Regions from separate parts of the Kitasatospora sp. NPDC054795 genome, predicted to be linked through region 1. Evidence: riboswitches for the same ligand, from Rfam matches in the RefSeq annotation. Region 1 holds a riboswitch; each other region holds the start of a gene.
What was found. A riboswitch is a leader RNA that binds a small molecule or an ion and turns the genes downstream of it on or off. The one in region 1 is predicted to bind cyclic di-AMP.
Positions count from the first base shown of each region.

Region 2: linked by a shared signal. The riboswitch ahead of ACWGJO_RS26225 (M23 family metallopeptidase) and the one ahead of ACWGJO_RS27800 (NlpC/P60 family protein) in region 1 are both predicted to bind cyclic di-AMP.
Region 3: linked by a shared signal. The riboswitch ahead of ACWGJO_RS12710 (LysM peptidoglycan-binding domain-containing protein) and the one ahead of ACWGJO_RS27800 (NlpC/P60 family protein) in region 1 are both predicted to bind cyclic di-AMP.
Region 4: linked by a shared signal. The riboswitch ahead of ACWGJO_RS03550 (transglycosylase family protein) and the one ahead of ACWGJO_RS27800 (NlpC/P60 family protein) in region 1 are both predicted to bind cyclic di-AMP.

Region 1 covers NZ_JBSHAP010000088.1:12,425-19,648, forward strand. The annotation lists gene ACWGJO_RS27785 (glycosyltransferase 87 family protein) at 155-1,525, shown strand; gene ACWGJO_RS27790 (hypothetical protein) at 1,526-2,557, opposite strand; gene ACWGJO_RS27795 (C40 family peptidase) at 2,740-3,786, opposite strand; gene ACWGJO_RS27800 (NlpC/P60 family protein) at 4,026-5,144, opposite strand; cyclic di-AMP (ydaO/yuaA leader) riboswitch at 5,155-5,308, opposite strand; gene ACWGJO_RS27805 (NlpC/P60 family protein) at 5,647-6,684, opposite strand; gene ACWGJO_RS27810 (NYN domain-containing protein) at 6,883-7,224, opposite strand, start outside.
Region 2 covers NZ_JBSHAP010000080.1:142-7,365, forward strand. The annotation lists gene ACWGJO_RS26225 (M23 family metallopeptidase) at 25-1,017, opposite strand; cyclic di-AMP (ydaO/yuaA leader) riboswitch at 1,020-1,157, opposite strand; gene ACWGJO_RS26230 (MFS transporter) at 1,512-3,053, shown strand; gene purB (adenylosuccinate lyase) at 3,061-4,500, opposite strand; gene ACWGJO_RS26240 (HelD family protein) at 4,610-6,739, shown strand; gene ACWGJO_RS26245 (MarR family winged helix-turn-helix transcriptional regulator) at 6,789-7,224, opposite strand, start outside.
Region 3 covers NZ_JBSHAP010000027.1:29,562-36,785, reverse strand. The annotation lists gene eno (phosphopyruvate hydratase) at 1-812, opposite strand, end outside; gene ACWGJO_RS12710 (LysM peptidoglycan-binding domain-containing protein) at 1,127-2,032, opposite strand; cyclic di-AMP (ydaO/yuaA leader) riboswitch at 2,038-2,206, opposite strand; gene ACWGJO_RS12705 (cytochrome P450 family protein) at 2,428-3,816, opposite strand; gene ACWGJO_RS12700 (SDR family NAD(P)-dependent oxidoreductase) at 4,117-4,539, shown strand; gene ACWGJO_RS12695 (MazG family protein) at 4,544-5,635, opposite strand; gene ACWGJO_RS12690 (protein kinase domain-containing protein) at 6,285-7,224, opposite strand, start outside.
Region 4 covers NZ_JBSHAP010000006.1:14,083-21,306, reverse strand. The annotation lists gene ACWGJO_RS03570 (sugar ABC transporter permease) at 1-246, shown strand, start outside; gene ACWGJO_RS03565 (glycoside hydrolase family 13 protein) at 392-2,089, shown strand; gene ACWGJO_RS03560 (LacI family DNA-binding transcriptional regulator) at 2,115-3,134, shown strand; gene ACWGJO_RS03555 (hypothetical protein) at 3,228-3,428, opposite strand; gene ACWGJO_RS03550 (transglycosylase family protein) at 3,711-5,066, opposite strand; cyclic di-AMP (ydaO/yuaA leader) riboswitch at 5,053-5,223, opposite strand; gene ACWGJO_RS03545 (hypothetical protein) at 5,676-6,635, opposite strand; gene ACWGJO_RS03540 (DUF397 domain-containing protein) at 7,196-7,224, shown strand, end outside.

The DNA.
Region 1 (7,224 bases):
GGTCAACACCATGACCCGCCGGGAACGGAACCGCGCACGGCAACCGTTTGACCCCCGGGTCAGTCCTAGTACCTAGGCCGCAGTGCGACGCGGCCCGGGCGTCCGTCTCCACGACGCCTCCGGTGGGGACGTCCGAGACGAACGAGGGAGCGCAGTGGAATTGGCCCCGGCCACCGAGCCCGGTTCTTCACGCGGCCGCCTCGGCCGCCCGCTCGGGGCGCTCGCCGCGCTCGGCGCCACCTGGATCGCCACCCGCGCGCTGCTGGTGCTGCTGGCGACGGGCGTGCTGAAGGCGCCCGGCGGCGACGTCACGGCGGACGTCTGGATGATCTACCACGCCTGGTACGGCGTGCTCCAGACCGGCACTTTCCCCTTCGACGACGTCACCTGGCAGTACCCTCCGGGCGCCGCCCTGGTGATCCTGCTGCCGGGCCTGCTGCCCTGGTCGTACCTGGTCTCGTTCTGGGTGATCTGCGGGATCGCCGACGCCGCCGCGGCCGCGCTGCTGGTGCGCACCGGCCTGCGCCGGGGTCGCGCGCTGACCGGCGCCTGGATGTGGGTGGTGGGCGTCCCGCTGCTCGGCCCGATGATCTACAACCGCTTCGACGTCATCGTCACCGCGGTCGCCCTGGCCGGTCTGCTGGCGCTGATCCGCCGCCCGGCGGTCGGCGGACTGCTGCTGGGCCTGGGCGGCATCGTCAAGATCTGGCCGCTGCTCGGCCTGATCGGCACCCCCTCCGGCCGCCGCACCCGCCGTTCCTGGACGCTGGCCGGCGCCACGGCCGTCTCGATCGGCTTCCTGCTCGCCGCCGGGATGAACGGCGCCTTCGACTTCCTGGCCTTCCAGAAGGACCGCGGCATCGAGGTCGAGTCGCTCGGCGCGCTGCCGCTGCACTTCGCCCGGCTCGCCGGCAGCTGGGACGGCAGGGTCACGATGAACTACGGCTCCCCCGAGATGCTCGGGCCGTGGGTGAGCGTGATCAGCAAGGTGATGATGGCCGGCACCGTGCTGGGCTTCGCCTGGCTGCTGCTGTGGCGCTACACCTCCAAGCGCCGCAGCGCGGCCACCATGTACGACGCGGCGCTGTGCGCGCTGCTGATCTTCGTGGTGACCAGCCGGGTGATCAGCCCGCAGTACCTGGTCTGGCTGGTCGGCGTCGCGGCGGTCTGCCTGACCGTGCGCAACAGCAGCCAGCGGCCGGTGGCGGTGCTGATCCTGCTCGCCTGCCCGCTGACCCTGGTCGAGTTCCCGACCATGTTCACCCAGGTGCTGGCCAGCGACCCGGTGGCGGTCACCGTGCTGGCCGCGCGCAACCTGCTGCTGCTGGCCGCGGCCGTGCTCTCCTGCGTCCGGCTCTGGCGCTCGACCCGCGGCGAGGCGCCGCTGCCGCCGACCGTGGTGCTGGACCGCGAGCCCGCCGCGCTGCCGTCCGCCGGCTACCCGGTGCGCCCGGGCATCGCCTACGAGCAGGACCTGCTGGACGGCATCGGCCACCCGGGCGCCCCGGCCGAGCAGCGCCGCTGATCAGCCCCTCAGCTCCGCCATCCGCGCCAGCCACTGCCGGGTGAACTCCTCCAGCCCGACGCCCAGCTCGCGGCGCATCAGCCGGTCGGTGCGGCGCTCCCGGTCCTCGCCCTGCCCGTCGGCCGCGCCGATCGCGCGGTAGAAGGCGACCAGCCGCTGCGGCCCGTGGGTGCGGGCGATCAGCTCGCAGGCCAGCCAGGACTGCTCGTAGGCCTGGGCGATGCCGGTGGCCCCGGCGGCGAAGTCCCGGTCGGCGGGCAGCGCGGTGGGCGTCCTCCCGGCGGCGACGTCCCGGGCCAGCTCGGGGGCGACCTGCTGCGGACTGCGGCCCGAGTCGCGGTACGCCGTCCAGTCGGCGACGCCCTCGGAGAGCCACAGCGGGGTCCAGGCCCGGGTGTCGGCCCTGGTCGCGACGTGGGTGGCCTCGTGGGTGATCACCACCTGGCGGCCGAAGTCGCTGAGCCGGCCGTACACCTCCGGGTTGACCAGCACCCGGTCCGCCGGGGTGTGCCACGGTGCGCCGGGGGCGGCCACGGTGACCGCCGCCATGCCCGTCCAGCCGTCCGGGTCGCCCTCCAGCAGCCGGGCGAACTGCTCCTCGGTGGCGGGCCGCTCCAGCAGCAGCCGCTCCGGCCAGGCTCCGCCCCAGACCTCGGTGACGGCGGGCACCGCCCGGTCCCCCACCGCGGCCAGCCCGGCCGGGTCGGGCCCGGCGGCCGGCCCGACCACCAGGCAGTTCGCTCCCGGAGCCGACCGGAGCGGCCCGAAGTCCCACGGCGCGGGCGGGCCGCCCGCGCTCTCCTCGCGCTCGACCCGCCAGCCGTCACCGGACCGGACCAGCTCGATCCGGCGCGGGTACACCACCGGGTACTCGTCGTACCCGGCGATCCGCACCGCCAGTTCGGCGGCGGCGGTCAGCCGCTCCGGCCCGCCGGAGGCGGCGAGCACCAGGTTGCGGTACCCCGCCCCGGCCACCGGCAGCCCGGCCCACGGCGGCGCCGAGCGCGCCCGTTCCGCCAGCGCGGCGGACACCTCGGCGTGCCGGTCCGCCGAGCGGGCCGGGGGCGCCGCCGGGGCGGCCGGAGGCAGCGACAGCTGGGCCAGCCCACCGGCCGCGAGCAGCAGCGCGCCCCGCCGGGACAGCGTCCGGCGGGGGCGGGAGCCGGATATACCGGCGGGGCCAGTGGGGTCGGCGGGGCCGGACGGCGGGGCGTTCAGAGCCGGACCACCCCGGAGACCGGCATGGCGGTGACGCTCTCGTAGCGGACCTTGGCGCCCGGGCGGGGGGCGTGCACGATCACGCCGCCGCCGGCGTACATGCCGACGTGGTGCATGTCCCGGTAGAAGATCACCAGGTCTCCCGGTCGCGCTTCGGACAGGCTGACCCGCTGCCCGGCGTACGCCTGGGCCTGCGAGGTGCGCGGCAGGGTCACTCCGGCCTGCCGCCAGCTGTAGTACATCAGACCGGAGCAGTCGAACGCGTGCGGGCCGGTGGCCCCGTAGACGTACGGGGAGCCGATCATCCGCACCGCGGCGGCCAGCGCGGCGGCCCCGCGCTCGGAGGCGGGCGGGGCGGTGCCGAGGTCCAGCCGGTCGGTGCCCCGGGTGGCGCGCTGCTCGGCGTCCCGGGCATCCTGGACCGTCAGCCGGGCCCGCTCGGCGGCGCCCAGACCGTTCAGCAGCTTCTGCGCCCTGGCCAGCCGCTGCTGGATCTGCTGCTTGCTGTCGGCGAGCGAGCGGCGGGTCCGGTCCAGCTCGTCGAGCTTGCCGGCCGCCTCGGTCCGGCGCTGGTCGAGCCGGCGCTGCCGGGCGACCAGCTCGTGCAGGGTCTCCTGCTGGCGCGCGGCGGCCTGGCCCAGGGCGCGGGCGCGGGACAGGTAGCCCTCCGGGTCGGGCGAGAGGATGAGCTGGGCGGTCTGGGTCATCCCGCCGCCGCGGTACTCGGCCCCGGCCACCGTCGCGAGGTCGCCCCGCAGCCCGTTGAGCTGGTCCTGGGCCACGGCGATCTCGCCCTGGAGGATCGTGGTCTCGCCCTGGAGCCGCCGCTGGGCCTCCTGCGCCGCGTTGGCCTTCTCGGACGCCTGCTCGGCCTCGTCGTACAGCTGTTCCACCTGCGTCTTGACGTCCTGGCGGTCGCCCGGGTCGGGACTGCCGGGGGCGGCCTGGGCGCTGCCTCCGGCGGCCACACCCAGGGCGGTGGCGGCGGCCGCGGTCAGCACCAGCGCCCGGGCGAGCAGTTGGGAACGGCGGTGCACGGGCATGGCGGCAGCGGCTCCAATCCTGCGGCGCGGCTCCCGCCGCCGCACCGGGACGGGCGGCCGTCGAGCGGGAGTCCGGTGGCAGACGTTAGCGAGTCAGGGCAAGCGAGTCCAAACCCCTGCCAACCCGAATATTCAGGCTGTTGTCGGACATTTGATCGACCCTCGGGAAAAGCCGCAGGAAAAACCGCAGGCCCGGCCTCCCCTGGGGGAGGCCGGGCCTGGAAGCGTTCGAGCGGTGATCAGACCCGCACGATGGAGGCCAGCGGCATGTTGGTGACGGCCTCGTAGCGCACCGACGCGCCCGGCTTGGGCGCGTGCAGCACCTGGCCGTTGCCCGCGTAGATGCCGACGTGGTGGGCGTCGGTGTAGAAGATCAGCAGGTCGCCGGGCTGGGCCTGGGAGATGTCCGAGCCGATCCGGGTGCCGGCCGAGGCCTGCGCCTGCGAGGTGCGCGGCAGCGACACGCCCGCCTGGTTGAACGCCCAGACCATCAGGCCGGAGCAGTCGAAGGAGCCCGGGCCGGTGGCGCCCCAGACGTACGGGCTGCCGATCTTGGAGGCGGCGGCCGAGAGCGCGGCGGCACCGCGCGAGCTGCCCGGGGCCACCTTCACCGGGGAGGAGGCGGTCGAGCCGGTCGCGAGGTCGCCGCGGCTGTTGTCGCGGGAGGCGCGGTCGGCCTGCTGCTGCTGGGCCTGGGCGGCGTCGGCCTTGGCCTTGGCGTCGGCCGCGGCCTTCTCCTCGGCCTGGCGCAGCGCCTGGCGCTCCTGCTCGGTCAGCGTGTTGAGCAGGTCCTGGGCCGCCTTCAGCTTGCCCTGGACCTCCTCCTTGGAGGTCTTCAGCTGCTGGGTGGTCGACTCCAGCTCGGCGAGCTTGCCCTGGGCCTCGTTGCGGTCCTGGTCGAGCTTGCGCTGCTGCTCCTGGAGCTCCTTCAGCTGACCCTTCTGGGTGCTGCCGGCCTGGTTCAGCGCGTCGGCCTGGCTGAGGAAGGTGTCCGGGCTGGAGGAGAACATCAGCTGGACGGTCGGGGATATTCCCCCGTTGCGGTACTGCTCGCCGGCGATCTCGGCCAGGCCGCCCTGGAGCTCGGTGACCTGGGCCTGCTGACGGGCCACCTGGTCCTGCATGCCGGAGACCTGCTTCTCCAGCTCCTGCTGCTTGGCCTGGGCCGCGTTGTAGTTCTCGGTCGCGATCTCGGCCTGCTCGTTGAGCTGGTCGACCTGCCCCTTGACCTGTTCCTTGGTCGGCTGCGGGTCGGCGTGGGCGCCTTGCGCGGAGAGGACGACGGCTGCCGCGGCGACACCGGTCAGGATCGAGACCCGGGCGCGGCCTGCGGGCTTGGGACGACGATGGGACGCCACGAAGGCGGACTCCTTCTTCCTACGTCCGCCTACCGGGTGAGCTGACGGGTTCGGGCCGGAAGCATGCCCTACGACGCCTCACGGCCGTTCCATCGGCCGACCTGGCGTCGATTCACCCCGGAGGAACGTGGTTCCCCGGCTCCGCTCCGCAGCGCCCCTAACCACTGGGCTCCCCTGTCGGGCAGTCGCTTCGACCTGCCCCGCTGCCTCACGAACTCGACGGTAACCACCGCCGCCACCCTGGCTGGGCGATCGACAGTGCGGTGGTTCAGGGCACGACCCTAGTAACTGAACCGTGATCGGTTCAAATCCTTGTCAGAAAAAAGACCAAAGATTTCCCAAGTTCTTCTGTGAAAATGACCGATGGTGACCACCGGCACACAGAAGGCTGATCGATTCTCAGCATGTGGCCGCGAAGGGGCCGAAAGCCGAACGCCACCCCCCGCACGAGGGGTGGCGCTTTTCACAGCCCCCGGAGGGGCCGCGCGGGCGTGTCGGGCCGTCAGACCCGGCGGATGGTGTTGATCGACATCGCGTCGGCCTTCATCACCTTCACCACGTCACCGGTGTGCGGCGCGTGGACCACCATGCCGTTGCCGATGTACATCCCGACGTGGTGCATGTCGTTGCCGTAGATCACCAGGTCGCCCGGCTGGGCCTGGTCCAGCGAGGGCACCCGGGTGCCGTAGTGGCCCTGCTCCTGCGAGGTGCGCGGCAGCGAGACGCCCGCCTGCCCGTACGCCCAGACCATCAGGCCCGAGCAGTCGAAGGTGGTCGAGCCGGTGGCGCCCCACACGTACGGCGAGCCCTGCTTGCTCATCGCCTTGGCCATCGCCACGGCCGCGTAGCCGCTGGCCGGCGGCAGGCTGCTGAGGTCGACCCGGTCGCTGCCGCGCGAGGCGCGGTCGTCCTGCGCCTGCTGGGCCTTCAGCGCGGCGCGGTCGGTGGCGCTCAGCGAGTTCAGCAGGTCCTGGGCGGCCTTCAGCTTGGTGTTGACGTCCGCCTTGGCCTGGTTCAGGTCCTTGGTGGTGGTGTCCAGCGAGGCGAGCACGGCGGAGGCCTCGACCTTCTCCTGGTCCAGCCGGCGCTGCTGGTCCAGCAGCCCCTTGAGCGCCTCGGCCTGGCTGCTGCTGGCCTGCTGGACGGTGGAGGCCTTCTCCAGGTAGCCGGACGGGTCGGAGGTGAGCATCAGCTGGACGGACGGGTCGATGCCGCCGGTGCGGTACTGCTCGCCCGCCACCTCGGCGAGACCGCCCTGGAGCTGGGTCATCTGCTCCTGACTGCGGGCCACCTGGTCCTGCAGCTGGTCGGCCTGCTTGCGCAGCTGGTCGGCCCGCTCCTTGGCGCCGTTGTACTTCTCCGCCGCCTGCTCCTGCTCCTCCTGGAGCTGGTCGATCTGCGCCTTGACGTCCGTTTTGTTCGGCTGCGGCGCGGCGTGCGCGGCCACCTGGGCGGAGAGGGCGACCGCGGTCGCAGCAGCAGCGGTGAGCACGGAGATCCGCGCGCGGCTCGGCTGCTTGGGACGGCGGTGGGAGGCCAAGGGTCCTGCTCCTTCTTCCAACGGACTCACCTGATGGGATGAGATTCCGGAAAATAGGTTTGACGCCAGACCCTAGTGAAGATCTATCCGTTTTGCCACTCCCCCGAAGGTGTGAACTCCGGTCCGCACACTGACGACACGGGACCCGCACATCACTCCGGAACCACTCCTGACCAGGCATCGCACAGCCGGTCGGGGTCAGGGGCGCGCCAGCCGGTTCAGCAGCAGCACCGAGGCGACGGGGCGCGCGCCCGCCTTCCGCACGCCGTCCGCGACCTCCCGGTCGGTGGACACCACCACCACCGGACGGCCCTGCGGCTCGGCCCGCACCAGACGCCGGATCAGCTCGTCGGCCGTCTCCCCGGTCCGGCTGAACCGCACCCGGACCCCGCGCGGCGGCGCCATCATCACCGGGACGTCCAGGTCCTGCCCGTCGAACACGCAGGTGACCTCCGCCTGGGTGCGCTGCGCCAGCATCGCCAGCCCGCCCAGCAGCCGGATCCGCTGCTGCTCCAGCGGCAGCGTCGGATAACCGGTCTT
Region 2 (7,224 bases), on a different contig from region 1:
CCCTCGGGGCTCAGCGGCCCCGGGTCAGAGCGCGACGCCGTGCGCGCGCAGGTAGGCGACCGGGTTGATGTCCGAGCCGTACTCCGAGCCGTTGCGGATCTCGAAGTGCAGGTGCGGGCCGGTCACGTTGCCGGTGGCGCCGGAGAGGCCGATCTGCTGGCCGACGGTGACGGTCTGACCGATCCTCACGCCGATCGAGGAGAGGTGCGCGTACTCGGCGTAGTGGCCGTCGGCGAGCTTGATCTCGACCTCGTTGCCGTAGGCGCCGCCGTTGCCGGCCTTGACCACGACGCCGTTGGCGACGGCGCGCAGCGGGGTGCCGGTGGAGGCGACGAAGTCCTGGCCGGTGTGGTGGCCGGAGGCCCACATCGAGCCGGCCACGCCGTAGGCGGTGCCGAGCTTCGGGTTGGCCAGCGGGGCGACGAAGCCGGAGGTGGCGGCGGCGACCGGAGTGGCGGTCACGACCGGGGCCGGAGCGGCGACCTGCAGCTGGGTCTGGAGCTGGGCGGACGGCTTGGCGGCCTCGGTCTTCACCTGGACCTGGGCCTGCGGCTCGGCGGCCTGGGTCGCCGGGGCGGCCGGCTGGGCGGGCTTCGCCGGGGCGGCCGGCTTGGCCGGGGCGGCGTCGGCGGCCGGCGCGGCGGCGTGGCCCGACAGCGCGAGCTGCTGGCCCGGGAAGATCAGGTTCGGGTTGGCGCCGACGACCGAGCGGTTCTGCTCGTACAGCGCGTGCCAGCCGCCCTCGACGTTCTTGGCGTCGGCGATCTTGGACAGGGTGTCGCCGCTGACGACGCGGTAGCTCTCCTGCGCGGCCTGGGCGGCCGGGGCAGCGGCCGGCGCGGCCGACTTGGCGTCCGTGGAGGCGGCGGCCTGCGCGGCCGGGGCGGCCGGAACGGTGTGGGCCTGGGCGCTCACCGCGGTGACGAGCGGGAGGGCGAAGGAGACACCGGTGACGGCGGTCGCGATGCCGATACGGGCGGCGCGGGGCAGGGCGATACGACGAGCCTGAGCAGGCATGGAATTTTCCTCTCCGACGCCTGCGAGGTGAGCTGTCGGGTTCGGGCTGGAGTTGCCCGGCCGCATGCGCGGCTTCACCCCTAGCCGGTCCTGGACGCCCGCGCCCTGAGGCGCGAACTCCGGTCCGGCGACTTACCTGTGGGTCCCCCGCTCCTGCCGTACAGAGTTCGTTTCGAACCACCGGGCAGCGGCAGGACTCGGCGTTCCACCCGGGGGATCCGTCCGGACTGGCCGGGCGGTCGCTGAACTAAAACCCATCCGTTCGGGTGAAGCAATGTCGATCTCTTGAAAGGGCAACCATCTCCCCCGTTCCGGTGACCCTCCGCAGACCGGACCCCACGGTGCGTACACAACCCATTCACCCCCCGCCACTGATCCACGACCCTGCGCCGAGATCGGCGACGGAACGCAGCCACCCGTTCACGCACCGCCGACCGTCAACACACCCACCGGTGACCCTTGTCACGTGCGCCCCGGCAGCGCAGGATTCGCCCGTGGCCACCTCCGAGGCCGGCACCCTGCGCCTGGGCACCGCGCAGGGTCGCTGGGTACTACTGGCGACCGTGCTCGGCTCCAGCATGGCGATGCTCGACGGCACCGTGGTGAACGTCGCCCTGCCCCGGATCGGCGCCGACCTCGGCGCCTCCCTGGCGTCCCTGCAATGGACCCTGAACGCCTATCTGCTCACCCTGGCGGGCCTGATCCTGCTCGGCGGCGCGCTCGGCGACCGGTACGGGCGGCGCAAGGTCTTCCTGATCGGCGTGGTCTGGTTCGCCATCGCCTCCGCGGCCTGCGCCGCGGCGCCGAACATCCACGTGCTGATCGCCGCCCGCGCCGTCCAGGGCATCGGCGGGGCGCTGCTCACCCCCGGCTCGCTCGCCATGCTCCAGGCCGTCTTCCACCCTGACGACCGCTCGGCCGCGGTCGGGCTCTGGTCCGGCCTCGGCGGGGTGTCCGCCGCGATCGGCCCCTTCCTCGGCGGCTGGCTGGTGGACGGCCCCGGCTGGCGCTGGATCTTCCTGTTGAACCTGCCGCTCGCCGCCGCCGTGATCGCGGTGACCACCCGGTCGGTGCCGGAGACCCGGGACGAGGCCGCCACCGGCCGCTTCGACGTGCTCGGCGCCGTGCTCGCCGCCCTCGCGCTCGGCGCGATCACCTACGCGCTGACCGCGGCCGGCGAGGGCCTGTCCCCGGCGGTCTGGGTCAGCGGGGTGATCGGGGTGGTGCTCGGCGTCGCCTTCGTGGCCGTCGAGCGCCGCGCGCCCGAACCGATGCTGCCGCTCGGGCTGTTCTCCTCACGGCTGTTCACCGCGGTGAACCTGGTCACCCTGTGCGTGTACGCGGCGTTCAGCGGCGTCTTCTTCCTGCTGGTGGTGCAGCTCCAGATCGTGTCCGGGTTCTCGCCGCTGGTCTCGGGCTTCGCCCTGGTGCCGATCACCGTGCTGATGCTGGCGCTGTCCGCGCGCGCCGGGCGCCTCGGCAAACGGATCGGCCCGCGCGTCCCGCTGACCGTCGGACCGCTGCTGTGCGCCGCCGGGGTGCTGCTGATGCTGCGCATCGGCCCCGACTCCTCGTACTGGGTGGACGTGCTGCCCGCCGTCACGGTGATGGGCTGCGGGATGACGCTGCTGGTCGCGCCGCTGACGGCGACCGTGCTGGCCGCCGTCGAGGTCCGGCACGCCGGCATCGCCAGCGGGGTCAACAACGCCGCCGCCCGCGCGGCCGGCCTGCTCGCGGTGGCCGCCCTGCCGGCGCTGGCCGGGCTGAGCGGCGACGCCTACCGGGTTCCCTCCGCGGTCGACTCCGCCTTCCACACCGCGATGCTGATCTGCGCGGGCCTCCTGGTGGCCGGCGGGCTGATCGCCTCCGCGACCGTACGCGGCAATGTGCTCGCCCCCGAGGAGCAGCCGGTGGCCGAGCCGAACTGCGACTGGCCGTGCGGACCGACCGCCCCGCCGCTCGACCCCGGCCACGTCCCCACGACGCGCGAGGGCCCTGCCACCGGTCCGGCGGCAGGGCCCTCGACTCTGAACTGACCGAACGTCAGAGGATGTCGGCCGGCGCGTACTTGGCGGCCTCCGGGTAGGCGGCCGCGACGGCCTCCACCTGGCGGACGACCTCGGCGACCTGGGCACCGGCCGCGCCGGTGAAGGACAGCCGGTCGGCCAGCAGCGCGTCCAGCGCGGCCCGGTCCAGCGGGATCCGCTCGTCGGCGGCCAGCCGGTCCAGCAGCTCGTTCTCCCGAGCGCCCGCGCGCATCGCCAGCGCGGAGGCGACGGCGTGCTCCTTGATGACCTCGTGCCCGGTCTCCCGGCCGACGCCCGCGCGCACCGCGCCCATCAGCACCTTCGTGGTGGCGAGGAACGGCAGGTAGCGGTCCAGCTCGGCCTCGATCACGGCGGGGAAGGCGCCGAACTCGTCGAGGACGGTCAGGAAGGTCTCCAGCAGGCCGTCGAAGGCGAAGAACGCGTCCGGCAGCGCGACCCGGCGCACCACCGAGCAGGAGACGTCGCCCTCGTTCCACTGGTCGCCGGCCAGCTCGCCGGTCATCGAGGCGTAGCCGCGCAGGATGACGGCCAGGCCGTTGACGCGCTCGCAGGAGCGAGTGTTCATCTTGTGCGGCATCGCGGAGGAGCCGACCTGGCCCTCCTTGAAGCCCTCCGTGACCAGCTCGTGGCCGGCCATCAGGCGGATGGTCTTGGCCAGGCTGGACGGCGCGGCGGCCAGCTGGACGAGGGCGGTGAGCACCTCGAAGTCCAGCGAGCGCGGGTAGACCTGGCCGACGCTGGTCAGCACGTTCTCGAAGCCGAGGTGCCCGGCGACCCGGCGCTCCAGCTCGGCCAGCTTGTCGGTGTCGCCGCCGAGCAGGTCCAGCATGTCCTGGGCGGTGCCGACCGGGCCCTTGATCCCGCGCAGCGGGTAGCGGGCGATCAGCTCCTCCAGGCGGCGGAAGGCGACCAGCAGCTCGTCGGTGATCGACGCGAACCGCTTGCCCAGGGTGGTGGCCTGCGCGGCCACGTTGTGCGAGCGGCCGGCCATGACCAGCTCGGAGTGCTGGGCGGACAGCTTGGCCAGACGCACCAGGACGGCCACCGTGCGGTCGCGCACGTGCTCCAGGGACTGGCGGATCTGGAGCTGCTCGACATTCTCGGTCAGGTCCCGGGAGGTCATTCCCTTGTGGATCTGCTCGTGCCCGGCGAGGTCGCTGAACTCCTCGATCCGGGCCTTGACGTCGTGGCGGGTGACCCGCTCACGGGCGGCGATCGAGCCGAGGTCGACCTGGTCGATCACCCGCTCGTAGTCGGCGACGGCGGTGGCCGGCACCTCGACGCCGAGGTCCTGCTGGGCCTTCAGGACGGCGAGCCACAGGTGGCGCTCGAGGACCACCTTGTGCTCGGGGGACCACAGCTGGGCCAGGGTCGCCGAGGCGTACCGGGAGGCCAGGACATTGGGGATCTGGGGCTTCGCGCTCACGCTTCGCAAGAGTAACAGCCGAGGTCACGCCGAACGTCGGCGGCTGGGGTAGGCTGGGTCAATTGAGCGCCTTTCAGATGGCGCACCGCAACCTTCTCACCGCAAGGTTACCACACCGATGAGCGAACATCCAGCGGTCGCGGGAAACCCCGGCGACGCCCTCGCCGCGGCCCTGCGCACCGAGCAGGCCCGCCTCACCCGGCTCTACTCCCGGCTCGACACGGTGCGCGAACGGGCCCGCCGCACCGCCGACGGCGCCCACGACGGAGCCGCCCCCGGCGGCACCCACCAGGCCCGGCTGGAACGCGAGGTGCGCGCCCGCGAGGCCGCCCGCCACGCGGCCCGGCTGGACGCGGTCGAACGCGGCCTGTGCTTCGGCCGCCTCGACGAGCGCGACGGCACCGTCCACTACATCGGCCGCACCGGCCTGACCGACGACGCGTACGAACCGCTGCTGCTCGACTGGCGCACCCCGGCCGCCCGCCCCTTCTACACCGCGACGCCCGCCCGTCCGGGCCCGGTCGTGCGCCGCCGCCACCTGCACACCCGGGGCCGCACCCTCACCGGGCTGGACGACGAGGCGCTCGACCTCGCCGGGCTGGACGAGTCCGGCCGGCGCGGCCTGGTCGGCGAGGCCGCACTGCTCGCCGCCCTCGGCCGCGAGCGCACCGGCCGGATGGGCACCGCCGTCGCCACCATCCAGGCCGAGCAGGACCGGGTGATCCGCTCCCCGCTGCCCGGCGCCCTGGTGGTCCAGGGCGGCCCCGGCACCGGCAAGACGCTGGCCGCCCTGCACCGCGCCGCCTACCTGCTGTTCACCCACCGCGTCGCACTGGAGCGCCGGGGCGTGCTGGTGATCGGCCCCAACCCCGGCTTCCTGCGGTACATCGACCAGGTGCTGCCCGCCCTCGGCGAGACCGAGGTGGTGCTGCGCACCGTCGGCGAGCTCCTCCCCGGCGTCACCGCCACCCGCACCGACGCACCCGCCGCCGCCCTGGCCAAGGGCGGCCCCTGGATGGCCGGGGTACTCCGCCGCGCCCTGGCCGCCCACCAGACGGCCCCCGCCCACGGCCTGGACCTCGGCGACGGGCTGCGGGTCTCCGCCAGGGCCTGCGCCGAGGCCCGGGACGCCGCCCGCGGCCTGCGGCTGCCGCACAACCGGGCCCGCGGCTTCTACCTGAGCACCCTGCTCGACGCCCTCGCCATCGCCCAGGCACTCGCCCTCGGCCGCCCGTACGACGACGAGGAGGCCCACTACGCCCCGCGCGAGCTGTGGGAACGGCCGGACGTCCGCGCCGCGCTCGACCCGCTCTGGCCCCGGCTCACCGCCCGGCAACTGATCGAACGACTGCTCACCGACCGGGAGTTGCTCACCGAAACGGCCCCCGACCAGGCATCCGCCCTGCTCCGCCCGCCCGGCTCGGGCTGGACGGTCGAGGACGTCCCGCTGCTCGACGAGGCCGCCGAACTCCTCGGCACCACAGGGGAATCCGCCCCGACCGACGACGACCCGGACGAACTCGCCTTCGCCCAGGGAGTGCTGACCATCACCGGGCAGACCGACGACGCCCTGCTGGACTCCGCCGCCCTCGCCGAGCGCTTCCGTGACAACGGCCCGTACCGCTCCACCGCCGAACGCGCCGCCGCCGACCGCACCTGGGCGTACGGCCACGTCGTCGTGGACGAGGCGCAGGAGCTGTCCGCGATGGCCTGGCGCGCCGTCCTGCGGCGAGTCCCGACCAGCTCGCTCACCATCGTGGGAGACCTCGCCCAGACCGGATCGCCCGCCGGCGCCCGCAGTTGGGCCGACATGCTCGACCCGCACCTGCCCGGCCGCTGGCACGAGGAACGGCTGACCGTCAACTACCGCACGCCGGAGCCCGTCATGGCCCTCGCCACCGCCGTGCTGCGCACCGCCCTGCCCGACCACCGGCCGCCCGAGTCCATCCGCCCGGGCACCGAGCGGCCGCGCGCCGTCCCCGTCCCGGACGGCGACTTCGCGGCGGCGCTCACCCGGCTGCCCGGCGGCCCGGGCACCCTGGGCGTGATCGCTCCGGACACCCTGGCGGCGGAGCTGGACGCGCTCACCGTCGCGGACGCCAAGGGGCTGGAGTTCGACGCGGTGGTCGTCGTCGAGCCGGCCGGACTCGCCCCGCGCGACCTCTACGTCGCCTTGACCCGGACCACCCGCTCACTCACCCTGCTCCACCACCGGCCGCTGCCACCGGAACTCGCCGGGCTGCTCTGACCGGGACGGCGCGCGGGCGGCGCGGGCCGCGTGTTCTCTTCTGCGCGCGCTACTGCGCGCCGCCCGTACGGCCGGCCAGTACCGGCAGCACCTGCGCGCAGATGGAGTGCAGCGCGATCCGCTGCTCGTCGTCCATCGCCTCGAAGGCCTGGTGGGTCCGGGCCATCTCGCCGCGGATGCGGTTGAGGATCTCCCGGCCCTCGGCCGTGATCACCACGATCTTCACCCGGCGGTCACCGGCCGCCGCCTCCCGGTTGGCCAGACCCAGTGACTCCAGCCGGTCCACGATCCCGGTGACGTTCGACGCGTCACAGCCCAGCCGGCCGGCCAGCGCCCGCATCGGCACCGGCTCCTGCACCGCGCCCAGCGCCTTGGCCTGCGAGGAGGAGAGCCCGTGCCGGGCGGCGGCCGCCGCGAAGTCCTGGAAGTACGCGGCACCGACGGCGGCCAACGCCTCCATCAACTCGGCGTTGGTCGGTACGGTC
Region 3 (7,224 bases), on a different contig from region 1:
GCGTAGTACTCGATGAGCTCGGCGGCGGTGAGGTCCTTGCCCTCGAACTGGTAGGCGCCGTCCTCGTAGAACTCGGAGGAGGCGACGTCCAGGGCCAGCGCGACGTCACGGCCGGGCACGTAGCCGGCCTTCTCGATGGCCTCGACGATGAGGTCCAGGGCCTCGCGGTTGGAGTCCAGGTTCGGGGCGAAGCCGCCCTCGTCGCCCAGACCGGTGGACAGGCCGCGCTCCTTCAGCACGCCCTTGAGCGTGTGGTAGACCTCGACGCCCCAGCGGACGGCCTCGGAGAAGGACTCCGCGCCGATCGGGGCGATCATGAACTCCTGGATGTCGACGTTGGAGTCCGCGTGCGACCCACCGTTGAGGATGTTCATCATCGGGACCGGCAGGACGTGCGCGTTCGGGCCGCCCAGGTAGCGGAACAGCGGCAGGTCGCTGGCCTCGGAGGCGGCGTGCGCGACGGCCAGCGAGACGCCCAGGATGGCGTTGGCGCCGAGCGAGGACTTGTCCGGGGTGGCGTCCAGGTCCAGCATGGCCTGGTCGATCAGGCGCTGCTCGGTGGCGTCGTAGCCGACCAGCTCCGGGCCGATCTGCTCGATGACGGCCAGGACGGCCTTCTCGACGCCCTTGCCGAAGTAGCGGTTCTTGTCACCGTCACGCAGCTCCAGCGCCTCGAAGGCACCGGTGGAAGCACCCGACGGGACAGCGGCACGACCCGTGCTGCCGTCGTCGAGGCCGACCTCGACCTCGACCGTGGGGTTGCCGCGGGAGTCGAGGATCTCACGGGCTACGACGACATCGATGGACGGCACGAGGCATCTCCTTGCGGAAGCAGGGTCCGGTCTGACGGTGGGTGCTGTCAGCAGGACGATTGCGGAGTCGTTACGACCAGAGCCTAACCGCCCGGGCTCCCGGGGCCACGTCCGCCTCGGTCCCGTCTCAGCGTGTGGCCCCACTACCCACCGGTAGTTCACCTGCTTGTCCCAGCTTGTCCCACCGGAGCGGGCGAATGCGGACGAAGGGGACCGGTAGGACCGGTCCCCTTCGGACGGCGGGCCGGGGCGGCGTCGGCGCCGGGTGCGGCGGGCGGGCCGGCGGCCGGCGGGCCGGCGTCGAGCGGGCCGGCTCAGCCGAGGTGCAGCACCTGGCCGGGCATGATCAGGTTCGGGTCGCCGCCGACCGTGCCGTGGTTCTGCTCGTACAGCGCGTGCCAGCCGCCGGACACGCCCTGGGCGGCGGCGATGGTCGACAGGGTGTCACCGGCGCGGACGGTGTAGTCGTGGCCGGCGGCCTGCGGGGCCGACTGCGCGGCCTGCGGGGCGTACTGCGGCTGGGCGGCGGCCTGGCCGGCGTACTGCTGGTAGACGCTCTGGTGGCTGGTCCAGTACCAGGCGCCGTTGCTCTGGTACCAGTACACCTTGGCGTCGGCGTCCCAGCCGGCCTTGCCGGAGAAGCCCGGGGTCTGCGGCTGCGCCTGCTGCTGCGGGGCGGCCTGCTGGGCCGGCTGCGCGGCGGGCTTCGGGGCCTGCTTCTGGGCGGCGGGCTGCTGCGCGACCGGCTTCTCGGCCGGCTTGGCGGAGGCCTTCGGGGTCTGCTGCTTGGGGGCGGACTGCGGCTTGGCGTCCGAGGAGGTGTCGACCGCGGCCGGGGCGCCGCCCTTGGTCAGACCGGCCTTCTGGGAGCAGACCGGCCAGGCGCCCGGGCCCTGCGAGGCCAGCACCTTCTCGGCGACCGAGATCTGCTGGGCCTTGCTGGCCTGGTTGGCCTGCGGCGCGTAGGCGGTGCCGCCGTACGCCTTCCAGGTGCTGGAGGTGAACTGGAGGCCGCCGTAGAAGCCGTTGCCGGTGTTGATGCTCCAGTTGCCACCGGCCTCGCACTGGGCGACGGCGTCCCAGGTGGAGGCGGGGGCGGCGGAGGCGCCGGTGGCGGTGAGGAGCGGCATCGCGAGTCCGACGCCGGCCACACCGGCGACGGCGATGGCCTTCTCGGCCTGGGTGCGACGACGGTGACGGCCAGTTCCAACGAACAGCATGAAGAGGTCCCTCTCCGCACGCCTGCGAGGTGAGCTGTCGGGTTCGGACCGGGAGGTGGCCCGGCCGCCGTATGCGGAAACGATTCCGCTCGGGCGGCTTCACCCCAAGCCGTGGGGAGACGGCAACAAACCTGGTTCCCCCGCCCCTGCCCAGGGTTCTGGTCGGTTTCCCGTGACGCGGCGGGCAGGACTCGGCGTTCCGCGTACGAGGTCCGCAGCTGCGAACTCCAGGGAGAGTAGACAGATCATCAGACCAATCACAAGCTCATATCGTCGATATCACACAATAATTACGGCGCGTGTTCGATCGCCTACCAACGGCGGTGTTATGTCCGGATTGATGGGTGTTCACACCCCCGTCGGCAGGTGGTTCACGACGTCCCGTCAGTGCGATCTCAGCACGTCGGAGGCGTGGCGGGAGTGTTCGGAGAGGCCTGCGGAGAAGCCTGCGAAGGAGCGCGCGGAGGAGTCTGCGGAGAGGCGTGCGGGGAGCGGCTCTCCGGACTGAATTCCACCGGCAGTTCGCGCAGCCCACGCATGATCAGACCACCACGCCACCGCAGGTCGTCCGCGTTTTCCGCGAGCCGGAGATCGGGCAGCCGGGAAAGCAGCGTGGTCAGCGCGGCACGGCCCTCCAAGCGGGCGAGCGGAGCGCCGATGCAGTAGTGGATGCCGTGCCCGAAGCCCAGGTGGGGGTTGTCCGTCCGGGCCAGGTCCAGGGTGTTCTCGGCCGCGAACCGGGCCGGGTCGCGGTCCGCCGCGGCGAGCACCACCAGCACCGGGTCGCCGACCGGGATGTCCACCCCGCCGATGGCCAGCGGACGGGTCGCGAACCGCCAGGTCGCCATCTCCACCGGCCCGTCGTAGCGCAGGAGTTCCTCGATCCCGGTCTCCAGCAGCGCGCTCTCCCCGCGGGCCACCGACTCCTGCAGCAACCGGCGCTGCTCCGGATTGCGCAGCAGGGCGTACGTGCCGTTGCCGATCAGGTTCACGGTAGTCTCGAAACCCGCGAACAGGAGGATGAAGGCCATCGCCGCGGCCTCGTTCTCGGTCAGGTGCTCGCCATGGTCACTGGCCCGGATCAGGCCCGAGATCAGGTCGTCCCCGAGGTCCGCGCGCTTGCGGTGGATCAGCTCCAGCAGGTACGCCCGCATCCGCTTCACCGCCCGCCCCACGCCGCCGCGCTGGCCGCCGCCGTGGCCCGGCTTCGTGTGGCGCACCATCATCCCGGCCCAGTCCCGGAAGTCGTCCTGGTCCTCGGCCGGCACGCCCAGCAGGTCGCAGATCGCGTAGATGGGGAGCGGGAAGGCGAACTCGTGGATCAGGTCCGCCGAACCGCGCTGCGCGAAGCCGTCGATCAGCCGGTCGGTGAGCTGCTGCACCCGCGGCTCGAACTCGGCCACCCGGCGCGGGGTGAACGCCTTCGACACCAGCCTGCGCAGCCGGGTGTGGTCCGGCGGGTCGATGTTCAGCAGGTGGGTCATCAGGTCCGCCTGCCGCTCCCCCGGGATGCCCACCCGGCCGGTGCGGTGCGCCTGCTCGCTGTGGTGCGCCGGGTTCTTCGACAGCCGGCTGTCCGCGAGCGCCTGCCGGGCGTCCGCGTACCGGGTCACCAGCCAGGCCTCCACCCCGCTCGGCAGCGTGGTGCGGTGCACCGGGGCGTGCTCGCGCAGCCAGGCGTAGGCGGGGTACGGGTCGGAGGCGAACTCCCAGGTGAACAGCTGCGGGGCGGTGGCGTCGGACGGCGTGGCGGCGGGCCGGGCGGAGTCGGGCTGAGCTGGCATGGACCGACCGTATCCGGTGCGACGGGCACGCCCCGCTCCGGCGGGCCGCCGCTCCTCCCGCCGACGGTCCGCGGCCGTCCTGCCGATGCTCCGTGGACGGCCCATGGACGGTTCATGGACGGCCCGTTGACTGTCCGCGGACGGTCAATGGACAGCTCTTGGCCGACTCTTGGCCGCGGTGCGGGCGTGAGCCTGGTCACCTGCGGGGTAATCCCTGTTGCGGAGGGTCAGGACGTGCCTACGATCCTCCGCAGTACGCGTGGGCGCCGGTGCGGTGTCGTCCACAGGGAGGAGCAGGCCATGCGGGTCAGCGGGTCAGTCGTCGTCATCGCGGTCCTCGACGGCGGTTCGGGCGCGGGACTCGCCCGCCGGTTCGCCGCGGCCGGCGCCTCCGGAATGCTCATCGCCGACCAGTACGTCGGCATCGCCGAGGACCTCGCCGCCGAACTCGACCGGCCGGGCTGCCCCGTCGTCGGCGTCTGCGGCGACATCCGCCGCCCCAGCGACGTCGCCGCCCTGGTCGACACCGCCGAGAAGCACCTCGGGCCGATCGACCTGTTCGCGGTGGCCGGCCCGGACGGCGAGCGGGTCATCTCGCTGGCCGAGCTGCCCGACCACCTCGACCTGGAGCGGCTCGCCGAACTCGTCGTCCTCGTCGGCGAGGCCATCGGCGAACTCGTCCCGCCGCAGCGGCGCCCGGAGCACACCGCCACGGCGGCCTGAGCGCCTACTTCCCGTCGGGCTCCCCGGCCGGGTCCCCGTCGGGCTCTCCGTCGGGCTCTCCGGTCGGCTTGAGGCCTTCGGCCGCGCGCACCGCGTCCCGGTAACCGCGCGCGGCCGACCGCAGCGCCGCGTCCACGTCCACCCCGGCGTCGTGCGCCCGCTGCGCCACCGCGAGCAGCAGCCGGCCCGCCGAGTCGGCGGTCAGCTCGACCGGCAGCTCGTACGACTCGTCCGGCACCCCCGTGAAGCCCGCCCGGCGCACCCGGGACACCAGCTTCGCCGCGTACGCCAGCGCGGGCAGCCCGGCCGGCACACCGTCCAGCACCGACTCGCGGTCCGCCTTCTCGGCCGCCTTCAGCTGCTCCCAGTTCGCCTCCACCTCGGCGGCGCCGCCGGCCTCGACATCCCCGAACACGTGCGGGTGCCGGTACATCAGCTTCTCGACGATGTCCCCGGCCACGTCGTCGACGGTGAACGGCTCGGTCGGGTGCTCCTCGGCGATCCGGGAGTGGAAGAACACCTGCAGCAGGACGTCGCCCAACTCCTCGCGCAGCGCCTCCCGATCCCCCTCCTCGATCGCCTCGACCAGCTCGTACGCCTCCTCGACCAGGTACTTCACCAGGCTCTCGTGCGTCTGCTCGGCGTCCCAGGGGCAGCCGCCCGGGGAGCGCAGCCGGTCCATCACCGTCACCAGGTCCAGCAGCCGCGACCCCGGCAGGTCGTACGAGCCGGGCAGCACCTCGATCTCCGGCACCTCGCCGGCGTGCTCCACCGCCAGCCTCGCCAGCGCGTCGGTCAGCCCCGGATCCCCGTCCGGACTCCCCAGCCACACCGTCGGCCCGGCCCCGGCGGGCTGCCCGGTCAGCAGCCGCGCCAACGCGGGCGCCGACCCGGCCGGCACGACCTCCACCACCACCCCGGCCTGCCGCACCGCCGCCACCTGCGGATGCCGCTCGTCCCCCACCAGCACCCGCCCCGCCGACCGCAACGCCTCCCACGCCGGCCACACCAGCAGGCCGGGAGCCACCCGGTGGGTGGTGGTCAGCAGGATCAGCTTCGCGCCCGGAGTCTTCGTCGGCACAGCATTCGTCGTCACCCCCCGAACCTACCCCCGCACCCCCACCCCGCCCGCCCGTTCCCCGCCCCGGGCTCCCTTCCCGGGGCATGGACCCCACTCGCCCGCGCAAGCGCCGGAAGTCGGCCCAGCCGACTTCCTACGCCGCCGCGCGACCGCTCAAGCCCCGCCCCCCTGCGCTCACCGCAGCCACCACGGCCCGCCGACTCCCCGCCCCGGAGTGCCGGCCGGGCCCCGTTCCGGTCCAACGCGGGAAGTCGGCCGGGCCCCATCCCGCTCCGAAAAGTCAACACGCGGGCCGGGATGAGGGCCGGTGGAGAAGCCGTGCGTCCCGGGACGGTCCGGGGCTCCAGGCGGGCTGGAGCCGCTGGGGAATCTCCGAAGAGGGCACGACGGCACGCCCGGGCCGGTACGGCGCCGCCGCTGATGCGCCGGGGCCAGGGCTTTCCAGTGGCCCGGCCCGCGAGGATCGAGGCCGATGCACAGGGCGGCAGCCCAACCCCACCGGCGGCGCCCGGAGCCGACACCCAGGACCACAACCGCACAGTCGGCACCGACGACACCGGAAGGCGCGACACCGGGAGCCGGGGCCGGGGCCGGGGCCGGGGCCGCACAGCATCCCCACCGGCGGCGCCGGGAGGCGCAACGGTCCGCGACCGGGGTGGTGGGGTCAGTGCGGCGGTGCCGGGGGCCAGGGGGTGGAGGTGGGGGTGAGGGTGGAGAGGGACTGGCGGAGGCGGCGGACGGTGGGGTGGTGGGGGCCGTCGCGGCGTTCGCGGTCGAGGAGGAGGGGGAGCAGCCACTGCCAGGCGTTCTGGGGGTCGCCGGTGGCGGCGAGGTGGAGGCCGATGCGTTCGCGGAGGTCGTAGGCGCGCTCGGGGTCGGTGTCGAGGCCGGATTCGAGGCGGGCGGTGTGGGCGGTGAGGAGGGCCCGGTACTCGGTGAGGGCCTCGGCGCCGTGGCCGAGCCGGTCGAGGCAGATGGCGGCGCGGTAGCGGTGGTCGAGGCCCTGGGGGCCGTGCGGGCCGCCGTCGGCGGTGGCGGCGAGGCGGCGGTACTCGGGGAGGGCCTGCTGGGGGTGGCCCTCGTGCAGGAGGGTGCGGGCGTAGATGGTGCGGATGGTGCGCACCAGGGGTGCGGCGGCGCCGAGTTCGGCCTCGGCCCGGGGCAGCAGGCGGGCGGCGACGCCGAGCACCTCGGTGTGGCGTCCGGCGTCGACCAGGTCGGAGAGCCGGGCGCACTCGGCGCCGAGGTCGGATTCCGCGGGGACGGGCGGAGGTGTCGCGGGGGCGGGTGGCATGAGGAAGGGCCGTGACTCGGAGCGGACCACGGGCGCCGGGGCGGCCGCCGCGGCCGTCGGCTGCGGCTGGTGCGGGTAGCGGAAGGGGCGGGCCGGGTCCGGCAGCGGGGTGTAGCGGGGCTGCGGGGCGCCGTCGGCCGTGGGCAGCAGCGGGAGCAGCCGCGCGTACACGCTCCGGGCGTCGGCGGGGCGGTCGGCGGGCCGCTTGGCGAGCAGGTCGAGCACCAGCTGTTCCAGCGGCTGCGGCACGTCGGGGCGCAACTCCCGCAGCGGGACGGGTGGTTCGTCGACGTGTCGGCGCAGGACGCCG
Region 4 (7,224 bases), on a different contig from region 1:
GCGGTGGCGGCCTTCTACTCCTTCCTCACCTACTGGGCCGAGGTGCCGTTCGCCTCCACGTTCATGCTCAGCTCCGACAAGTACACGTTGGCCGTGGGCCTCCAGACCTTCGTCAGCGAGCACGACGCCCAGTGGAACCTGATGGCCGCGACCGCCGTGCTGATCGCGATCCCGTCCGCGGCCTTCTTCTACCTGGTGCAGCGCCACCTGGTCACCGGCCTGACCGCCGGTGCCTCCAAGTCGTAACGGGCCGCCACGTCGTCACGCGCCGCCACGTCGTCACAGGACCGCACGCCGTCGCAAGACCGCACGCCGTCACAGGACCGCACCTCGTCGCGCGCCTCCACGTCCCAGCGCCTTCCGCTCCTCTAGTCCCCAAGGGATACCGTCCATGACCCAGAACCTGGCCGACACCTCCCGGCCTGCCGCCGACACCGCTCACGAGGCGAACGTCAGCGCGTCCAGAGGCTGGTGGCGGGACGCGGTCATCTACCAGGTGTACCCGCGCAGCTTCGCCGACTCCAACGGCGACGGCATGGGTGACCTGCCCGGCATCCGCAGCCGCCTGCCCTACCTGCGCGACCTCGGCGTGGACGCGGTCTGGCTCTCGCCGTTCTACGCCTCGCCGCAGGCGGACGCCGGCTACGACGTGGCCGACTACCGCGCGGTGGACCCGATGTTCGGCACCCTGCTGGACGCCGACGCCCTGATCCGGGACGCCCACGACCTGGGTCTGCGGATCATCGTCGACCTCGTCCCCAACCACTCCTCGGACCAGCACGAGTGGTTCCAGCGCGCCCTGCGCGAGGGCGCCGGCTCCCCGCTGCGCGAGCGCTACCACTTCCGCCCCGGCAAGGGCGAGCAGGGCGAACTGCCGCCCAACGACTGGGAGTCCATCTTCGGCGGCCCGGCGTGGACCCGCAGCGAGAACCCGGACGGCACCCCCGGCGACTGGTACCTGCACCTGTTCGCCCCGGAGCAGCCCGACTTCAACTGGGAGAACCCGGCCGTCGCCGACGAGTTCCGCTCGATCCTGCGCTTCTGGCTCGACATGGGGGTTGACGGCTTCCGCATCGACGTCGCCCACGGCCTGGTCAAGGCCCCCGGCCTGCCCGACCTCGGCGGCGCCGACCAGCTCAAGCTGCTCGGCAACGACGTCATGCCGTTCTTCGACCAGGACGGCGTGCACGAGATCTACCGCAGCTGGCGCAAGATCCTCGACGAGTACCCGGGGCAGCGGATCGGCGTCGCCGAGGCGTGGACCCCGACCGTCCAGCGCACCGCCAACTACGTCCGCCCCGACGAGCTGCACCAGGCCTTCAACTTCCAGTACCTGGGCACCGGTTGGGACGCCACCGCGCTGCGCGAGGTGATCGACCTCTCGCTCGACTCGATGCGCCCGGTCGACGCCCCCACCACCTGGGTGCTCTCCAACCACGACGTCACCCGGCACGCCACCCGGTTCGCCAACGAGCCCGGCCTCGGCACCCAGATCCGCACCCCCGGCGACCGCGAGCTCGGCCTGCGCCGCGCCCGCGCCGCCACCCTGCTGATGCTCGCGCTGCCCGGCTCGGCCTACGTCTACCAGGGCGAGGAGCTCGGCCTGCCGGACGTCACCGACCTGCCCGACGAGGTCCGCCAGGACCCGTCCTTCTTCCGTCAGGCCGGCCAGGACGGCTACCGCGACGGCTGCCGCGTCCCGATCCCGTGGTCCGGCACCGAGGCCCCGTACGGCTTCGGGCCGGTGGCCGGCGGGCCGTCCTGGCTGCCCCAGCCGGGCGAGTGGGCCGGGCTGAGCGTCGAGGCGCAGACCGGCGACCCGACCTCCACCCTGGAGCTCTACCGCAGTGCGCTGGCCGTCCGCCGGGCGCAGCCCGACCTTGGCGCCGGCACCGGGGTCGAGTGGCTGGAGAGCCCCGAGGGCACCCTGGCGTTCCGTCGCGGCGCCTTCGTCTGCACCGTGAACACCACCGGCGAACCGGTGCGGATCGCCGCCCCGGGCACGCTGCTGCTGGGCTCGGCCGACCTCGTGGTGGACGGCGGCGAGACGGTGCTCGCTCCGGACAGCACCGGCTGGTGGGCGGTCTGACGTGGTTGGAATAGGCTCTGGGACCGTGACTACGGCGCGACTCTCAGACATCGCGGCGCAGGCGGGGGTCAGCGAAGCCACCGTCTCCCGCGTGCTCAACGGCAAGGCGAACGTTTCCGCCGCCACCCGGCAGACCGTGCTGGCGGCGCTCGACGTGCTCGGGTACGAGCGGCCGACCCGTCTCCGCCAGCGCAGCGCCGGGCTGATCGGTCTGATCACGCCCGAGCTGAGCAACCCGATCTTCCCCGCGCTGGCCCAGGTGATCGAGCAGGTGCTCAGCCGGCACGGCTACACGCCGGTGCTGTGCACCCAGACTCCGGGCGGGTCCACCGAGGACGAACTGGTGGAGATGCTGGTGGACCGGGGCGTGGCGGGCATCGTCTTCGTCTCCGGGCTGCACGCCGACACCACCGCCGACCACGACCGCTATGCCCGGCTGGCCGGGCGCGGGGTGCCGTTCGTGCTGATCAACGGCTACAGCGAGAAGATCGACGCGCCGTTCATCTCGCCGGACGACCGGGCCGCGATGTGGATGGCCGTCCAGCACCTGGCCGAACTCGGGCACGAGCGGATCGGGCTGGCCGTCGGTCAGCGCCGGTACGTGCCGGTGCTGCGCAAGATCGAGGGCTTCACGGGCGCGCTGCGCGAGGTGCTCGGACTCTCCCGGGAGGAGGCCGACGACCTCGTCCACCACACGCTGTTCAGCGTGGAGGGCGGGCACGCGGCGGCCGGTGCGCTGCTCGACAAGGGCTGCACGGCGATCGTCTGCGGGAGCGACATGATGGCGCTCGGGGCGATCCGGGCGGTGCGGCAGCGCGGGCTGTCGGTGCCGCAGGACGTGTCGGTGGTCGGCTTCGACGACTCGCCGCTGATCGCCTTCACCGAGCCGCCGTTGACCACGATCCGCCAGCCGGTCGAGGCGATGGCCACGGCGGCGGTGGACGCGCTGCTGGAGGAGGTCGGCGGAAACGCGGCCCAGCGCGGCGAGTTCATGTTCCAGCCGGAGCTGGTGATGCGCGGGTCCACCGGGGCCTGCGCGCGCTGAACCCCGGCCGTCACGGCCGACGGAAGGGCCCCGGAGGGCGGTTGCTCTCCGGGGCCCTTCGGCGCGCGGTCGGCCGCCCGGGCCGTCGGGCGGTCAGCCCTCCTGGGCGGTGGGGCGGTCGACGGTCGATCGGTGCCCGTCGGCCGCCTCGCCGGTACGGGTCTCGGTACGGCGGCCGCGGGCCAGGTAGTCGCGCAGGACCAGTTCGACGGCGTCCTGCGGGTTCTTGGTGCCGGAGAGCAACATCGCGTCGATCGCGAGGTTCGCGTCGAGGGTGACGGTGACCTGGGCCATGTGACTCCTCCTCGGGTGCAGAGCAGCAGCATGCCCGTTGGGGCGGGGAATCACCACGGGGATTCGCCATGGGGATTCGCCATGGGGATTCAGCACGGGGCTTCACCGCAGGGATTTGCCACGAGGTACGGCCGCGGGCATGCCGGAACCCCCGGGGAGGAGCGACCAGACTCTCCCCGGGGGCGTGGGCGGTCAGCGTTCGGACGACAGCTGACAGATGATGAAATCTGTTATCTGTCAGCTGTTATCCGTCGTCCGTCGGCTGTCGGTTGTTCGCCGTTCTCAGACCCGGCCGGCGAAGTCCGGGGCCCAGTTGGCGATGCTCTGCTCGCGGACGCCCGAGCTCGGGTTGGCGGCCTCGACGTACTTGCCGTTGCCGACGTAGATCGCGACGTGGTAGACGCCGGAGTCCTTGCCGTTGTTGGACCAGAACAGCAGGTCGCCCGGCTGGAGGCTGTCCAGCGAGACGTGGGTGCTGGCGGCGGCCTGGTCGGCGGCGACGCGCGGGACGGAGACGCCCGCGGCGCGCAGCGCGGCCTGGGTCAGGCCGGAGCAGTCCCAGCCACCGTTGCCGGTGCCGCCGTAGACGTACGCCTGACCGACCTTCGACTCGGCGAAGGAGACCGCGGCGGCCATGCTGCCGGTGGCGGCCGGAGCCTGGGTCTGGGCCGGAGCCTGGGTCTGCGGAGCGGGCTTGGCAGCCGGCTTGGCGGCCGGGGTCTGGGCCTGCGCGGTCGGCTGGGTGTTCACGGCACCGCCGTTCGCGGACTGGCCGGACTTCTGCGAGCGGTCGAACCAGGTGAAGTCCGAGCCGGACTTGCCGGTGGCGGCCTGGGCCTGGCCGTTGCCGCCGAAGGACAGCTGCTGGCCCGGGTAGATGCTGTCCGGACCCTCGGTCAGGGTGCCGCGGTTGAGCTCGTACAGCCGCTGCCAGCCGCCCTGCACCTTGTGCTGGTCGGCGATCGCGGACAGCCAGTCGCCCTCGACCACGGTGTAGTCGCCGTTCTGGGCCTGCTGCTGGCGCTTCTGGACCCAGTCGCTCCGGTTTCCGGAGGCAGCGGAGTCGGCGCCGGCCTGCGTGCCGTCCTGGGCGGGCGCGGCGGGCGCGGCGGGCTTGGCGGCCGGGGCCTGGGTCTGCGGAGCGGGCTTGGCGGCCGGGGCGGCCGGCTTGGCGCTCTGGGCGGGCTTGGCGGCGGTCGAGCCGGCGGTGGAGCCCGCCGAGGTGTCGACGGCGGCCGCGGCGCCGCCCTTGGTGAGGCCGGCCTGGACCGAGCACACCGGCCAGGCGCCGGGGCCCTGCGAGGCGAGGACCTTCTCGGCGACGGCGATCTGCTGGTCCTTGGTGGCCAGGTCGGCGCGCGCCGCGAAGGCGCTGCCGCCGAAGGCGGACCAGGTGCTGGAGGTGAACTGGAGGCCGCCGTAGAAGCCGTTGCCCGTGTTGATGCTCCAGTTGCCGCCGCTCTCGCACTGGGCGACCTTGTCCCAGGTGGCGACGGTGGCGGCGGAGGCGGTGCCGGAGGCGATGCAGGGGACGGTGAGGCCGACGCCCGCGACGCCGAGGGCGGCGATCACGCGATGGGTGCGGCTGGACAGACGAGTGCCGTTGGTGGGCAGCATGAAGACGCGGTCCTCTCCCACGCCTGCGAGGTGAGCTGTCGGATTCGGGCTGGAGTTGCCCGGCCGCGCTGTGGGCGCGGCTTCACCCCTAGCCCTGGACCGTTCCGGAGATCGGTCCGGGGCGACTTACCTGTGGGTCCCCCGCTCCTGCCGTGGTGCGATTTCGCGCTGCCAGGACATCCGACGGCAGGACTCGGCGTCGCGGATGAACCGGGTTCGTGTGGTCACGAACGGGGAGCACGTTAATCAGACTTAAGTTCAAACTGCAAACGGCTGTGATGCGCATCACGGTTTAGTGGAAACTGCCAAAACTGCCGCTCTCCATGATCGTAAATGATCGTTTTCGAGCAACCCTGTTGCGGAAGCCCACAACTGGCAGCACTTCAGGAGTGGCGTGACGGCGCGTCGAATCGCGGGCCGGAGCGTTCCGGCGGATGGGGCTGCGGCTGTGACGCGAGCGCCCGCGACCGCGTTTCCTATTTCCTTTCAAATAGGCCAGAACGGACATTCCACTTCATTGCCGTCCGACTTCCGCGGGACGGCCATGGGCGGGCGGAGCAAAACCGAAGGGCCCGGAACGGCATGCCGTTCCGGGCCCTTCGGTGCGCGCGAACCGGCGCGCGGCGTCGACTACCGCCCTGCGGGCCCCTGGGAGGCCGCGTGGGCGCCGCGGACGCCCTCCAGGGCCCCCTCGGCCTCGGCGGCGGCCGCTGCCTCCGCCTCGGCCCGTGCCAGGTCCTCCGGGGACGGCGCGGGCAGCGCCGCCAGGTAGGTGGAGGCGATCAGCTGGCCGACCGACGGGTACGAGCCCAGCGGCGCGGCCGACGGGCAGCCGGTCTCCTCGGCGGCGGTGGCGAGCAGCTCGGAGTCCGCCTCCGGGCCGATCACCAGCGGGGCCAGCGCCGGGCGCTGCGAGCCGGTGTCCCTGAGGTGGTTGACGGCCGCGGCCACCGAGCCGGGCACGTCGAGCGCGGCGGCGACGACCGGCACGGCCAGTCGGGCGGCCAGCAGCACGCCGGTGATGCCGGCCGCCGCGGCCGCGTCCTCGCCGCCGACGGTGGTCAGCACCACGCCGTCCGCGGCGGTCGCGATGGCGAACAGCCGGGCGCGGTCGGCCCGGGCCAGCCCGGCCTCGGACAGCCGGACGTGCACGGCCTCGGCCAGCAGCGGGTGCGGGCCCAGCGGGTCGGTGACGGGCGCGCCGTACTCGGCGGCGAGCGCGTGAAGCTCGGTCAGGAAGGTGTGCGGGCCGGGCACCAGCGGCACCAGGACAGGCGTGGGCAGCCCGGCCTCGGCCGCCATGGCCAGCAGCTCGGCCACGGTGCGGTCCTCGCCGCCCGCACCCTCGCCGCCGTTGCCGGGCAGGTAGCCGACCGCGGTCCGGACGCCGTTCTGCTCGGTGCGGACGATCGAGAGCAACTCCTCGACGACCGAGCGGGACTCGGGCCCGGCGGTCGCGGGCACGGCGAGCACCAGGGCCGGGGCGCCGGCCGGGATCTCGGGGCGCTCGGGACGACGGTGGCGCCCCCGCGCACGGGAGCCTGGAGTACGGACGGGCAGTGGCGCGCCCGGGATGGCTGCGGTGCTCATGCCGGAGATCGTAGGACATCTGCCCGTCCGGCTTGCAGTCGGCTGCCGCGTGGGTTTCACGCGGCAGCGGTCCGGAGCCCGGTGCGTCTCCGGCGCCGGTCCGGGCACTTTGCCTACAATCCGGACATTCCGCTCCCAATCCCCGCGCGACCGCCGGTGGTTGCCTCGACGTGACCCGAGGGGGCCGACGTTGCACCTGGGGCGCGTGAGATGTCTCACAGCATGAGGATGGTTTGACGGAGGGTCACGGGGGTGCGACTCCCGGCATTCGAAGATCAACATTCAGCGGGGAGGCGCTCACGGCCGGTTATCGCGCGCCCGACGATTCATCGGCTATGTCCGTTTACGTACCGTCAGGAGAAGGGTCCGTGAAGAGTTCGCGGCTGCGGACAAAAGGCCACGTGCACCTGCAACGTCCCGTGCTGATGCACGTGCACTGCAGCTATCATCGCGTCAAGTGAGGCGTTGTGCCGGACCGGTACGGGGCCGGTCCGTTCGTTTCGACGGTGCCGGGGGCGCCGCGCTGGACGACAACTCCGGAAGCTCTTCGGGAGATTTCTATGCACGACTCGCAGGACACGCACGGCTC